Regions from separate parts of the Pseudocolwellia sp. G5-9 genome, predicted to be linked through region 1. Evidence: predicted binding sites of a transcription regulator. Region 1 holds the regulator's gene; the other holds the start of a gene.
The links. The regulator FNR, encoded in region 1, switches genes on or off when oxygen is low (the NO sensors DNR and NnrR bind a similar motif). The targets are predictions, from matches to a motif close to TTGATCTAGATCAA.
Positions count from the first base shown of each region.

Region 1 (7,018 bases):
GAAAGTACGTTATTTCAACTCCCAAGAAGTAGACAACGAAATTGAAGTGGGCTTGAAATACGTTGAAGAATTACTGAATGAAATGGACAAAGACGTTCGCACCGAAGTACCGGTATCGCAACTTACATTAGGCATGAAATGTGGTGGTTCAGACGGTTTTAGTGGTTTAACAGCAAACCCTGTTGTTGGCCGAATTACTGATATGCTCACCCAATACGGTGGTCGCGTTATTTTAACCGAAACCCCTGAAATGTTTGGTGCTGAACAAGTGCTTATGGACAGAGCATGTAGTAAAGAAATTTACACTGAAATTGTTGACCTTGTGCAAGAGTTTAAAGATTACTTTATTAGAAACAATCAACCTATTTACGAAAACCCATCACCGGGTAATAAGGCTGGTGGTTTAACCACATTAGAAGAAAAATCTCTTGGCGCCATTCAAAAAGGAGGCAAAGCCATTATTAATGAAGTGATTGGTTATGGTAAAAAAGCGTCTTCTGGCAAAGGATTAACCTTGTTACAAGCGCCTGGAAACGACGCGGTATCATCAACCGCCCTTTCAGCTGCAGGAGCTAATATCATTCTCTTTACCACAGGTAGAGGAACTCCATTAGGCTTTCCTGTTCCTACCGTAAAAATATCGTCGAATACAGATTTAGCGACGCGTAAAAAACATTGGATTGATTTCGATTCAGGCCAAATATTAACGTCTGATATGAGTATTGATGAATGTGCCGAACAATTATTTAGTTACTTACTAAAAGTTGCATCAGGTGAAAAAACAAATAACGAGATTAACGATAATCGTGAAATTTCTATTTGGAAAAACGGTGTAACTTTATAAGCACCTATTAAAAAATAATATAAAAAGGAGAGATGAGCTGATCATCACTCCTTTTTCTTCTCATTTATTTACGCCATATTCAGCATCAAGGTTATCCATAAACCTAACACCATAAAAACAGCGGCCCAAAAAACAATAATACGATGTAGTAAATGATTATAAGTAATGTGAATATAAGCATGCATTACGCGCAGTATCACAAAAGCCCACGCAAAGTATAAACCGACAACACTAGAAATATTTAAAGCAACGTAAAATAAACATCCCACATAAAATAATACCGGTACTTCAAACTGGTTATTAAAACAACGCGTGGTTTTAATAACGCTCTCAGGAAAACTTTCAGCATCCATTAATTTATACGCTTTGGGATTAACTTTACGTGCTTTTACGCTATTTACACGTGTAAAAAATGCAACAATTCCGATAACTAATGTAAGTAATACCATAAAAAATACAGGGTAAATCAATGAAAACTCCTTAACGGCTATAATAATGTAAATTAAAACAATTATACCTCCTTCACATAAAATTATAGATTTAAATCAATTCCCTCCATCTTTTATTGGTTCATCACTAATAAAAACGTATAATACGCGCTTATTTATTTTCATGAACAAGGCATATAAATGACAACATATTGGTACAAAGAACCATGGGCTTGGTTGGTATTCGCATTACCCTTCTCGGCCGTAGTTGCAGGTATTGCTACTTATATTATTGCCAACCACGAACCTGATCCACTGGTAGTTGGTAACTATTACAAAAAAGGGAAAGCAATTAACTTAGAGTTAAGTAAAATAAAATTAGCTCAAAAACTAGGCATGAAATTTTCTCTTACATTAAAAGATAATGAACTCGTGATAAAACCTACGGGTATTGAAAAAGAATTTTCATTACTTAGCGTTAATTTTTATCATCCTACACAAGAAGAAAAAGACTTCGCTTTAACGTTAACTCCAGATGGCGATGGCAATTTTAGACATCACTTAGATCATGACGTTAAAGGTAAGTGGCAAATTACCTTATCTACTTTTGATAATAAATGGAAAATTCAAAACACGATATATTTACCTCAAGCTTCAGCTATTAGTATTGAGCCTGCACCTAAAGACAGTTAAACCTTCATGTTAGTTTAGTCATATTACCCAGTTAATTATGACTAAACTAATTATTGATAAACTCACATTACTGAAATAAAACAACCTATGTCATCTTTGTGTTTCCATTGCGGTGAAGCTATTCCTAAAGGTATAGATTTATCAGTTAAAATAGATAACGTTATACAACCTATGTGCTGCATAGGTTGCGAAGCCGTTGCTTCTGTTATTGTTGAAAATAATTTAACGGAATATTATCGATACCGCACCGAGCCAGCCAAAAAAGGCGAACAACTGGTTCCACAACAGTTACAACGTAATCAATTATTAGATGACGAAAGCTTACAAAACGAATTTACCTTTAAAACTAACGAATACAAAGAAGCTATTTTAACTATTGATGGTATTAGTTGTGCTGCCTGCGCATGGTTAATTGAAATGCAGCTATCGAAAACCACAGGCATAGTTTCTATTACCGTAAATGCAACCACACAACGCGCAACCGTTAGATGGCAAGATGATAAACTAAAGTTAAGTGAAATATTAAAACGCATAGACAGCATCGGTTATAAAGCACTTCCCTTTAAAGCCAGCCAAATCGAAGAACTAAACAAAGCTCAAAGTAAATCATTTATCAAGCGTTTAGGCGTTTCAGGCATTTTAATGATGCAGGTATTAATGATTGCCGTAGGATTATATTTTGGCGCGTTTTCAGATATGTCTGAATACAACCTTGTTTATTTAAGATGGGCTAGCTTAATTTTAACTTTACCTATAGTTACCTACGGCGCTTTTCCTTTTTATAAAGGTGCGATAAATACATTAAAAATAAAACGCCTTTCAATGGATGTTCCTGTTTCTATTGCTATAACTCTTGCTTTTTCTGCCAGCGCTTGGGCAACGGTTAGTCAGCAAGGAGAAGTGTATTTTGAATCAGTCGCCATGTTTACTTTCCTATTACTTATTGGCAAGTTTTTAGAGTTTAGAGCGCGAATGCGAGCCTCTCATGTTTCGGCTAATTTACTCAAGCTAATGCCGATGACCGCAACCAAGCTTGTTTCTATCACTGACGATAAAGGCACAACTCAACAAGAAAAATTAATAGCCGCGAAACATTTAAAGAAGTTTGATCTTGTATTGATCAAGCCTGGTGAAACTGTACCTGCCGATGGCATGGTTATTTCAGGTACTAGCCAAATTAATGAATCGATGTTATCTGGTGAACAAACACCTGTTAACAAAAATATTGGCGATAATGTTTTAGCGGGTACCATTAACGGCGATGGTAATATTACGGTTGAAGTAAAAAAAGAAAATCAATATTCATTCTTAAACCAGATGATACGTTTAAGTGAATCGTCTCAAGCCCATAAACCTAAATTAGCCAAGCTTTCAGACAAAATAGCACAATATTTTGTCGCAACAATTTTACTTACCTCAATAGCAACGGCTATTTATTGGCAAATACACTTACCTGAAGAAGCCTTTTGGATAACGCTTTCGGTATTAGTGGCAACCTGCCCTTGTGCTTTATCGTTAGCCACACCAACCGCATTAACTTGCGCAACAGTTACACTAAATAATAAAGGTATCTTGATAAAGTCAGCCCACGTAATGGAAACCTTACCTAACGTTAATTGTTTTGCTTTTGATAAAACAGGCACGTTAACCACGGGTGAGTTTACTATCAGTAAGGTGGAATTATTTGATCGTGCGTTTAGCGAAAAACAAGTATTAGCTATTGCTGCTGGATTAGAATCTCACTCAGAACACCCTATCGCAAAAGCATTTATTAAACATAGAGACTTTTCTCTTAATGTCACCCAAATAGAAGTAACACCCAGTTCAGGCGTTTCAGGTAATTATCAAAACGAAACCTACCAAATAGGTAAACCCAGTTGGTTATTACCCACCCTACGTTTAGCCGATTCAGAAGCTAATGTGAATAATGCTCAATGCGTATTGGTAACAGGCGAACAACTTATCGCTGCCTTTTACCTAGAAGACAGTGTAAGAGATAACGCCGCTAGCTTAATTAAAAACTTGCATGACCAATCAATATCAACCTTAATGCTTTCAGGCGACAATAAAGCCGGTTGCGATAAAACACAGTCTGTTTTGCATTTATCTCAAGCTCACAGTAATTTAAGTGCTAAAAATAAAGTTGAGCTATTAAAAGCCAAACAAGTTGACCATATTGTTGCCATGGTGGGTGATGGTGTCAACGACACGCCTGTATTTAGCGCGGCTCATATAGCCATAGCCATGGGAAGTGGTACAGATATTGCGAAAAACGGCGCAGATATTATATTATTAAACAGTGATTTAACTAATATTACTGCGTTAAAACTCATTGCTCAAAAAACTAAAAAAATTATTTGGCAAAACTACTTATGGGCATTTGGTTATAATGCCTTAGTGTTGCCGTTAGCAATGGCTGGCTATATTACGCCTTACCTCGCAGTTATTGGTATGTCAGCCAGTTCCATATTGGTTGTGACTAACTCACTGCGCTTACTTAATATCAAAAAAGATACAAAAGGCTAATATATTCAATGAGCATAATTTACGTATTAATTCCTATCGCGGTACTATTAACGGCTATTGGCCTTTATCTTTTTTTCTGGGCAGTTAAAACAGAACAATTTGATGATCTTGAAAAACAAGGTTTAAGTATTTTGTTTGACGAAAATGACGATCAAGCAGCTGATAAAAATAAATCAACATCAGAATTAATATCAGAAAAGAATAAAAACACCAACGCATCAAATCAACCAAAAGATAGTTAATGAACATTGATTATTTTTCAGCCTTTATTATAGGCATTTTGGGATCTGGCCATTGCTTAGGAATGTGTGGTGGCATAACCTCAATGCTAACCTCTGCTCTACCTAAACATTCGTCGTACTCAAAAACACTTTTAGTTTTCAGTTATAATTTTGGTCGCATATTATCTTATACCCTAATTGGCGCAATAGTTGGTTTTACAGGTTCTGTCGCGGCTAAAAATCTTGGCGTACCTTTAGCTGGTTTACGCGTAATATCCGCTCTATTTCTTATATTTTTAGGACTTTATATTGGCCAATGGCTTATGTGGTTAAATAGAGTTGAACGCTTAGGTAAATTTATTTGGCAATATTTATCACCTTACTCCAAACGTTTAATACCTGTAGACTCACCACAAAAAGCCATAGGTTTAGGTGCGCTATGGGGCTGGTTGCCCTGTGGTTTAATTTATTCAATGCTAACATGGTCATTAGCTAGTGGCAGCGTAACTACGGGCGCATTAATTATGACTAGCTTTGGCTTAGGAACCCTACCAGCATTGCTTATTATGTCGTATAGCTTAATCAAAGCAAAAACGCTACTTAACCACCCCTTATTTAGAAAAACAATGGCAATAAGCCTTATCGGTTACGGTATTTATACCTTGTACTTGCTCGTTTAATCGATTGCATATAGATGAAGGTTAGAATATGATCCAAATCAATTAACCTTTGATTAAGTATGGACATTATGGAAAACAACAATTGCTCAGGAAAACAACACATCCATTGTCAAAACTGTAGTATTAGTGAATTATGCCTTCCATTTTCGTTAAACGAGCAAGAACTTAATACGCTTGATAATATTATTGACCGTAAAAAGCCTATCCATAAAGGTGAGCAAATTTTTCAAGACGGCGACGAAATGAAATCTCTTTATGCCATTCGTTCTGGTACATTTAAAACCTTTACCGTTAATGAGCAAGGAGAAGAACAAATTACAGGGTTTCATCTAGCAGGTGATTTATTAGGTTTTGACGCCATTGCCAATTCAGAACATCCTAGTTTTGCTAAAGCACTGGAAACATCAATGGTATGTGAAATTCCATACGACACGTTAGACTCTATTTCTAACACTATGCCAAAGCTTAAAAAACAAATATTAAAAATGATGAGCTCTGAAATTCGTTCAGATCATGAAATGCTTATGTTACTTAATCATAAAAATGCAGAGCAACGATTAGCAACTTTTATTAGTACGTTAAGTAAAAGATATCATGAACGAGGATTTTCTGCGTCTGAGTTTAGATTAACCATGACACGTGGCGATATAGGTAACTTTATTGGTTTAACGGTTGAAACGATTAGCCGCTTACTGAATAGGTTTCATAAAAATGGTTTAATCGATGTGAGTGGCAAACTGATTACCATTAAAAATATTGAAAAGCTTAACGAAGTTGCTTCACTGTAATTCGATATATACCCGTTACCAATCAAGAGGCTATTTCAGAGTGCTTGAGCGATATCAATTCAAGGCAACGCTTTGTGATAATGGTTACTCCCTTATGAAAAGCGTTGTTGATGAAGTGATTTTGCTCAAGCGCTTCTTCGATGGGTCTAAAACAATTTATGCTTCGTTATTAACTTTAGTCAGGTTCCTACACGGATGTAGGACATTAGGGTAACGCAGGAGCAGTTACCGAGAATAGCCATGACGTAAACTTAATGCCTTGCATACATGGATGTAGACCTTAGATTTTGTTTGGAACGTAAAATCTGTGCTTAAATTGTTTTTAGTTCCCACTGAAACCTGCATCTTGAATGATAACGGGTATAAACAACAGTAGTAAAAGGTACGTTATTATTACTGTTGTTAATCTCCGTAAAAGATCTATTTTAAATTTCATATTCCCCTCTTCATCAAGATATTATTAATTAAGAATATCTTGATGTAAAACAATTAAAAAACACTCGTTCATACACTATACTGATACTCATGGTATTATAAATACGAGCTAAATAATTGGGGACGATATTATGAAAAAGTATCAAAATATACTAACGGTTATTGATCCTACGACAGACGACCAAAAAGCGTTAAAGCGTAGTATTGAACTAGCACAACATACTAAGGCTACTATCACAGCCTTCTTATCTATTTTTGATTTTTCTTACGAAATGACCACCATGTTATCAAGCGATGAACGTGAATCTATGCGACAAACCGTTATAGACGATAGACACCAATGGCTTAATAACATTATCGAACAACTCGATACAGAGTCACTTACTATCAACACCAAAGTTGT
Region 1 is NZ_CM147893.1:378,831-385,848, reverse strand. Features, by position in the region: gene AC0L5Q_RS01620 (UxaA family hydrolase) at 1-844, shown strand, start outside; gene AC0L5Q_RS01615 (MAPEG family protein) at 913-1,314, opposite strand; gene AC0L5Q_RS01610 (FixH family protein) at 1,474-1,965, shown strand; gene AC0L5Q_RS01605 (heavy metal translocating P-type ATPase) at 2,053-4,491, shown strand; gene ccoS (cbb3-type cytochrome oxidase assembly protein CcoS) at 4,500-4,733, shown strand; gene AC0L5Q_RS01595 (sulfite exporter TauE/SafE family protein) at 4,733-5,392, shown strand; gene fnr (fumarate/nitrate reduction transcriptional regulator Fnr) at 5,452-6,180, shown strand; gene uspE (universal stress protein UspE) at 6,747-7,018, shown strand, end outside.

Region 2 (7,018 bases), 1.1 Mb from region 1:
CTAATAAAAGCGTGAGCATTAAAGCACCATAACTGTGTTCGTTTAGGTGTAAAAGTACGGCGAGTAAAGGCGCAATAAAAATAAGAGGTAAACCGGTTAATAACCAATGTGCGGTAATTTTAGCTAACACTAAAACAAAAATAGGGTGTGGGCTTAATAACATTTGCTCTAACGAACCGTCATTGTAATCAGATTTAAACAATCGATCTAATGACAAAAGTGTTGATAACAATGCTGCAACCCAAATAATACCAGGAGCTATACGCGATAATGTATTTATTTCAGGACCAATTCCAAGAGGGAAAAGCGTAATAACAATAACAAAAAACAAGATAGGATTTAAAATGTCGTCTTTATGTCTAAACGCTATCGTGAGATCTCGTTTTAATACCAGCATAAACGCTGAACGATAAGATAAGCTATTTAAATGTTGAGTGTTATTTACCATTGATTGTGCCATTAATTGGGCCATTGCTCAGTTCTATGTATTATAAAAAACAACATTAGAAGAAACGATATTCTAGCGTGAGTTTTTTTACTCGTTCTTTAGGTAATGCTAAATCTTGATGTGTCGTTAAAATAATACAGCCTCCCTTATTAACATGAGTTAAAAATAGTGACTCTAATGCTTTTACGCCAATTTTATCTATAGCGGTAAAAGGTTCATCTAAAATCCATATAGGTGCTTTCGTTTGCCATAATTGAGCTAGAGCAATACGCCTATGTTGTCCTGCACTTAGGTGCGAAGCTAAAGAATCTTCAAAACCTAATAAGTTAACGTCTTTTAATGTGTCTTCTGCCAAGTTAGGGTTTAAACCTTGTAATGCCAGATTAAATGCTAGGTTTTCTTGAGCCGTCATTTCGCCTTTTACACCGGGAAGGTGACCTAGATAAAGTAAGTTTTGATGATAATCTTCACGAACTTTTTGAATGTCTTTTTCATTAAAATAAACAGTACCATCATACGGTACAGATAAACCCGATAAGATACGTAATAAGCTAGTTTTTCCTGCTCCGTTAGGGCCTTCAACTTGAATAATATCACCTGAATAAGCGTTTATATTTAACGCTTCAAATAAAATACGATCCTCTCTAATGCATGTCAGCATTTTGGCTGATAACAAAGGAGTTGAAGTGGTTTTATGAGTTGTTTGCAAGAAAAAATCCAAATAAAAAACGTTATACGAAGCGAGTATAACCTAATGTTTATACTTTAAAATTGATATAGAACAACTTCGATTTATGCGCATTATCATACTATATCGGCATGTAATTCAACAGTTCGAAATAATATTGAAGATTCACACTAACTTTAATGATTAATAATATGGGTTGATGCTAGAATAACGCCAATTTTTAGGTTTAAAAAAACTCAAAAATAATATATTGCATGGGCTATTTGTCATAACTTATTACACTTTTTGTGCCTGAAAATGATAAATACATTCTAAAATACGCATTCAAATGAATAATGTTATTAAAAATTAATTGAATAGCCCCACCTTTATTCGACTTTACAGCAAAGATCGAGAAAGAAAGATAAATCCGGAGAAATAAATGATACCTGAGTTAGGGCACTTCGCTCTCATAATTGGTTTAGCCTTTGCTATTTGTTTAAGTATTGTGCCTTTAGTTGGCATAGCAACTAAGCACCAACAGCTTATAACTTATGCTAAACCGCTAACGTTTGGTATGTTTGCTTTTATTGCTATTAGTATTATTACTTTGGGTTATAGCTTTGTAACCGATGACTTCTCCGTACTTTATATTGCAAGCCATTCAAATAGCCATTTGCCTTATTATTTTAAAATAAGTGCGGTGTGGGGCGGGCATGAAGGTTCATTATTGCTTTGGGTTTTTTCTTTAGCCGCTTGGACAGCCGCAGTTGCTAAATTTAGTGATGGTATTGAAGACGCGTTTATTGCACGCGTTTTAGCTGTGTTAGGCATGGTTGTGGTTGGTTTTGCGGTATTTACTTTATTAACTTCAAATCCATTTGAACGTTTATGGCCTAATGTGCCTGTAGAAGGGCGTGACTTAAATCCTTTATTACAAGACGTTGGTTTAATTATTCATCCGCCATTATTATATTTAGGCTACGTTGGTTTCTCTGTGTCTTTTGCTTTTGCTGTAGCGGCTTTAATGTGCGGTAAGTTAGATGCGGCTTGGGCTCGATGGGCTAGACCTTGGACCGTTGGAGCATGGGTTTTCCTAACTTGTGGTATTGCTTTAGGTAGTTGGTGGGCTTATTACGAACTCGGTTGGGGCGGATGGTGGTTTTGGGATCCAGTTGAAAACGCTTCATTTATGCCTTGGTTAGTGGGAACGGCACTTATTCATTCGTTAGCGGTTACTGAAAAACGAGGAGCTTTTAGAAACTGGACTGTTTTATTAGCTATTTTTGCGTTTAGTTTAAGCTTGCTGGGAACATTCATCGTTCGTTCTGGAGTTATTACCTCTGTTCATTCGTTTGCAGCAGATCCAGGGCGTGGATTATTTATCCTCATGTTATTAGCTATAGCTGTTGGAGGCTCCTTAACATTATTTGCTATAAGAGCTTCAAACGTTGCAAGTTTTAGCCGTTTTGCTTTTTATTCAAGAGAAACAGCATTACTTATTTGTAACGTTATTCTTGTTATTGCTGCTGTTACTGTGTTACTCGGTACTTTATACCCATTACTCGTTGATGCCTTAGGTTACGGTAAAATTTCTGTTGGGCCCCCTTATTTTAATGCGGTATTTGTTCCAATAATGAGTTTACTCTTTATTGTTATGGGTATTGGCCCGCTTATTCGATGGAAAAAAGCTAAAAAAGGTGAATTACGTAAACAATTATTTTCTCCATCAATTATTAGTATTGTTATTGGTATAGCTTTTCCTTTCCTATATGCCGGTGAGTTTAATGCTTGGATCACTATGGGGATTACATTAGCCTGTTGGGTTGAGCTCGTGGTATTGAAAGACTTATACAACAGAGCGAAAGGCCCAGATGGAAAATTATCAATATCTAGGATCAGCTTAAGTCAAATTGGTATGACATTAGCCCATAAAGGTATTGCTATCGCTATTGTAGGTGTAACGCTTGTTTCTACTTATGAAACCGAAACCAATGTGAAAATGTCACAAGGTGAAAGTGCACTTATTTCAGGATACGAAGTTAAATTTAACGGTGTTAAAGACGTAAAAGGTCCTAATTACTCGGCGGTGCAAGGCCAAATTGAGGTTTATAAAAATGGTGACTTTGTTAGCTTGTTACAGCCTGAAAGACGTACTTATTTAGTACAAACTATGGGAATGACTGAGGCAGCAATAGATCCCGGTTTGTTTAGAGACGTTTATGTTGCTCTGGGTGATCCATTACCAAATAATGCTTGGGCGGTACGCGTACATTACAAACCTTTTGTAAGGTGGATTTGGTTAGGCGCTATTTTCATGGCAGTAGGTGGCGTACTTACCATGTTAGATAAACGATATCGTAGAAAAAAAACAGTGAAAACAAAATCTTCGAGCTCAGAAAATAGCGAAATTCAGAGTGCAAAACCAAATTTAGCAGGAGCAGAGTAATGGGTAAGTTAATTCGATTTATTCCTCTTATATTGTTTGTTGTATTGGGTGTGGTTTTATATCGCGGGTTGTCGTTAAATCCGACTGAACTGCCTTCTGCTTTGGTTAATCAGCAATTTCCTGAATTTTCGTTATATGGTGTTAACGATGAGAAAACGTTGAAAACCAATGCAGATTTTAAAGCCGGTATTAAATTGGTTAATGTATGGGGAACGTGGTGTCCGTCGTGCAGAGCTGAGCATGAGTATTTACTAAAACTTTCTAAAACTGATCGCTTTACTATCTATGGTTTGAATTATGACGATGAAAGAGCAGCCGCTCAAAAATGGTTAGCTGCTTTAGGTAATCCTTACCAGTTTTCATTGTTTGATGAATTAGGCAAGTTAAGTATTAATTTAGGTGTGTACGCCGCACCTGAAACTTTTGTTATTGATCATAACAATATTATTCGTAAGCGTTTCGCTGGCCCCTTAAATGCCAATATTTGGCGTCATGAATTTGAGCCACTTATTGTGCAAATTGAATCTGAACAACAAGCGGGGAGATAGTTATTATGATCACCAAATTTTTAGCCTCATTAGTTTTAAGCATTACATTAACTTGTGCTTTTATAACAACTTCTATTGTGCATGCTAGCCCTGTTGATACATACGAATTTAAAGATGAAGTGACTAAAATACGTTTCAACGATTTAACCAAAGAGTTGAGATGTCCTAAATGTCAAAATCAGAATTTAGCTGACTCTAACTCACCTATTGCAGCTGATTTGCGTAGAGAAGTTTATGATTTACTTGAGCAAGGAAAAGCAGACAGTGAAATTGTTAATTTTATGGTAGCTCGATATGGCGACTTTGTATTATATCGCCCGAGAGTGAACAGCCTTACGTATATTTTATGGTTTGGTCCTGCGCTATTATTACTTATTGGTGTAATAGTTGTAGTGATGATTATTCGTAAAAAGCCGCAAGCTACAGTTGAAAAAACACTTTCTACTGAACAGCAAAGCAAACTTGATAACATACTAAAAGACAAATAAATTCATGCCAGAACTCATTATATTAATTGTTGCTTTTCTTCTCCTTATACTCGTTGTTATTTGGTGGCATTTTATTAAACAAAATAACAACGTGACTATTGTCAATAACTCACAACGTGACGATACTAATGTTAGGTTATATCACGAACATAAAGCTGAAATTGAAAACGATTTTAAACAAGGCAGTATTGATGATGAAAATTACCAATACTTAATTGCAGAATTAGATAAAAGCTTATTACAAGATATAGAAGAAAATAAGAAAGCTTCAGCTGAAGACGTGATTGAAAGCAAAACTATTTCGGTTATTTGGCCAATAATATTAACACTCTTTGTTTTGACCTTTAGTTTTGTTATGTACAACCATAATGGCGCTTACGAGCAACTGAGTCAGCCATTAAACAGTAACCAACATGCTGGTGCTGAAATGAGCGAGCAAGATCAAGCACAACAAATAATTGCTCAAATCAAATCCCTGATCGATTTAACAGTAAACGAACCTGATAATTCAGACGCTTGGTATGGCTTAGGTCAAGCCTTTATCAATATTGGTGAATTCGACAAAGCGATAGAGTCGTTTGATCAAGTTATTCGCATTGAAGGTGAATCTGCTGAGTTATATGGTGCTAAAGCTCAAGCTTACTACTATAAAGACAATCAAACTATCTCAAGTGATGTGCAAGAGTTTATTGATAAAGCGCTAGCATTAAATCCTGCTGATGCTTCAACCAATATACTCATGGGTATGCATAATTTTATGAAGCAAAATTATGCAATAGCGATTAAACATTGGGAAACGGTTATTAATGCCGGTAAACCGAATGTAAATACACAAGCGCTTAGTGAGGCGGTAGCTGAAGCTAAAAACAGGTTATTACAAGCCGCTAATGGACAAGGTATGGAACAAAGTCATCCTGTTTCAACAAATAACGATCAAACTGATACAGGGCCACAGTTAACAGTTAATGTTGATATAAGTGAAAATATTAAAGAACAACTGATCCAAGGTGAAGATAAGGTCGTATTTATCTACGCAGTATCATCAGATGCTAAACATGGCAGAATGCCTGTTGCCGCGGTTAAAATGAAAGCAAGTGATTTACCTGTAACTGTTGTGCTAAACGACAGTAAAGCAATGTCGCCACAAGCTAAAATTAGTGATGTTCCTGCCGTTAATATTTACGCGGTAATTTCTGCTAGTGGCAGTGTGGGTACTAAATCTGGCGACTTTAAAGCGGAACGGCTAAATACTGATGTGTTATCAACCGAACCCGTATCATTATTGATTGATACCATTGTTCCTTAACGAGTGTTTAGATAAATATTATGTCGAGATTTTTAGGCCGCAGTAAAGAACTTCACGATAAGAAAGCGAAAATAGGTGTGCTAGTGACTAATTTAGGTACACCTGAAGCGCCAACAGCTTCAGCATTAAGAACTTATTTAAGGGAGTTTTTATCTGATCCTCGTGTAGTAGAAATACCTAGAATATTATGGATGATTATTCTACACGGTATCATTTTACGTATTCGACCTAAAAAATCCGCCGCTTTGTATAAAAGTATTTGGACAGAGCAAGGCTCACCACTTATGGTGATCAGCGAAAAACAAAAAAGTAAAATTGAAAATGCGTTAACAGAAAAATATGGCGACAAGGTAACCGTTGCTTTGGCTATGCGATATGGTAATCCCTCAATTGAAAATGCCTTAAATACGATGCAGCAATCAGGTGTTAACGATATTATTGTATTACCTTTATATCCTCAATATGCAGGCCCTACAACAGCCTCAACATTTGATGCCGTTGTTAAAACACTTCAAAAGTGGCGTTGGATCCCAAGTTTACGTTTTATTAGCGGATACCACGACAATCCTAAATATATTCAAGCGCTTAAACATAGCGTAACTGAGCATATTAAATTATACGGTAAACCCGATAAGCTCATACTTTCATTTCATGGTATGCCTAAATACTTTTTAGAGCAGGGCGACCCTTATTATTGTTTTTGTAGTATGACCACGCGTTTATTAACAGAGTCTTTAGGTTTTGATAAAGATGACTTTGTAATGACCTTTCAATCGCGTTTTGGTAAAGCTGAATGGCTACAGCCGTACACTGATGTAACTTTAGAAAAACTAGCTAAAGAAGGCCATAAGCATGTTGCCATAATGAGTCCTGCTTTTAGTGCTGACTGCTTAGAAACATTAGAAGAGTTAGAGCATGAAAACCGAGCTGTTTTTATAGACGCTGGCGGTGAAACTTACCACTACATTCCTGCACTCAATGATGACGAACTTCATATCGAAGCTTTAGTTGATGTTATTAATGCTTCTATGCCTATTACCAAGTAAAAACGCATTTTGAGTATGCATCTACTTGGTAAAGGCTTTCTGAGTTTTAATGAATAACGGTTTAAT
Region 2 is NZ_CM147893.1:4,049,909-4,056,926, forward strand. Features, by position in the region: gene ccmB (heme exporter protein CcmB) at 1-448, opposite strand, end outside; gene ccmA (cytochrome c biogenesis heme-transporting ATPase CcmA) at 504-1,157, opposite strand; gene AC0L5Q_RS17575 (heme lyase CcmF/NrfE family subunit) at 1,558-3,564, shown strand; gene AC0L5Q_RS17580 (DsbE family thiol:disulfide interchange protein) at 3,564-4,112, shown strand; gene AC0L5Q_RS17585 (cytochrome c-type biogenesis protein) at 4,118-4,600, shown strand; gene ccmI (c-type cytochrome biogenesis protein CcmI) at 4,605-5,906, shown strand; gene hemH (ferrochelatase) at 5,927-6,952, shown strand.
Region 2: ccmA (cytochrome c biogenesis heme-transporting ATPase CcmA) is a predicted target of FNR. The motif match lies at 1,220-1,233, and genes of this name have one in related genera.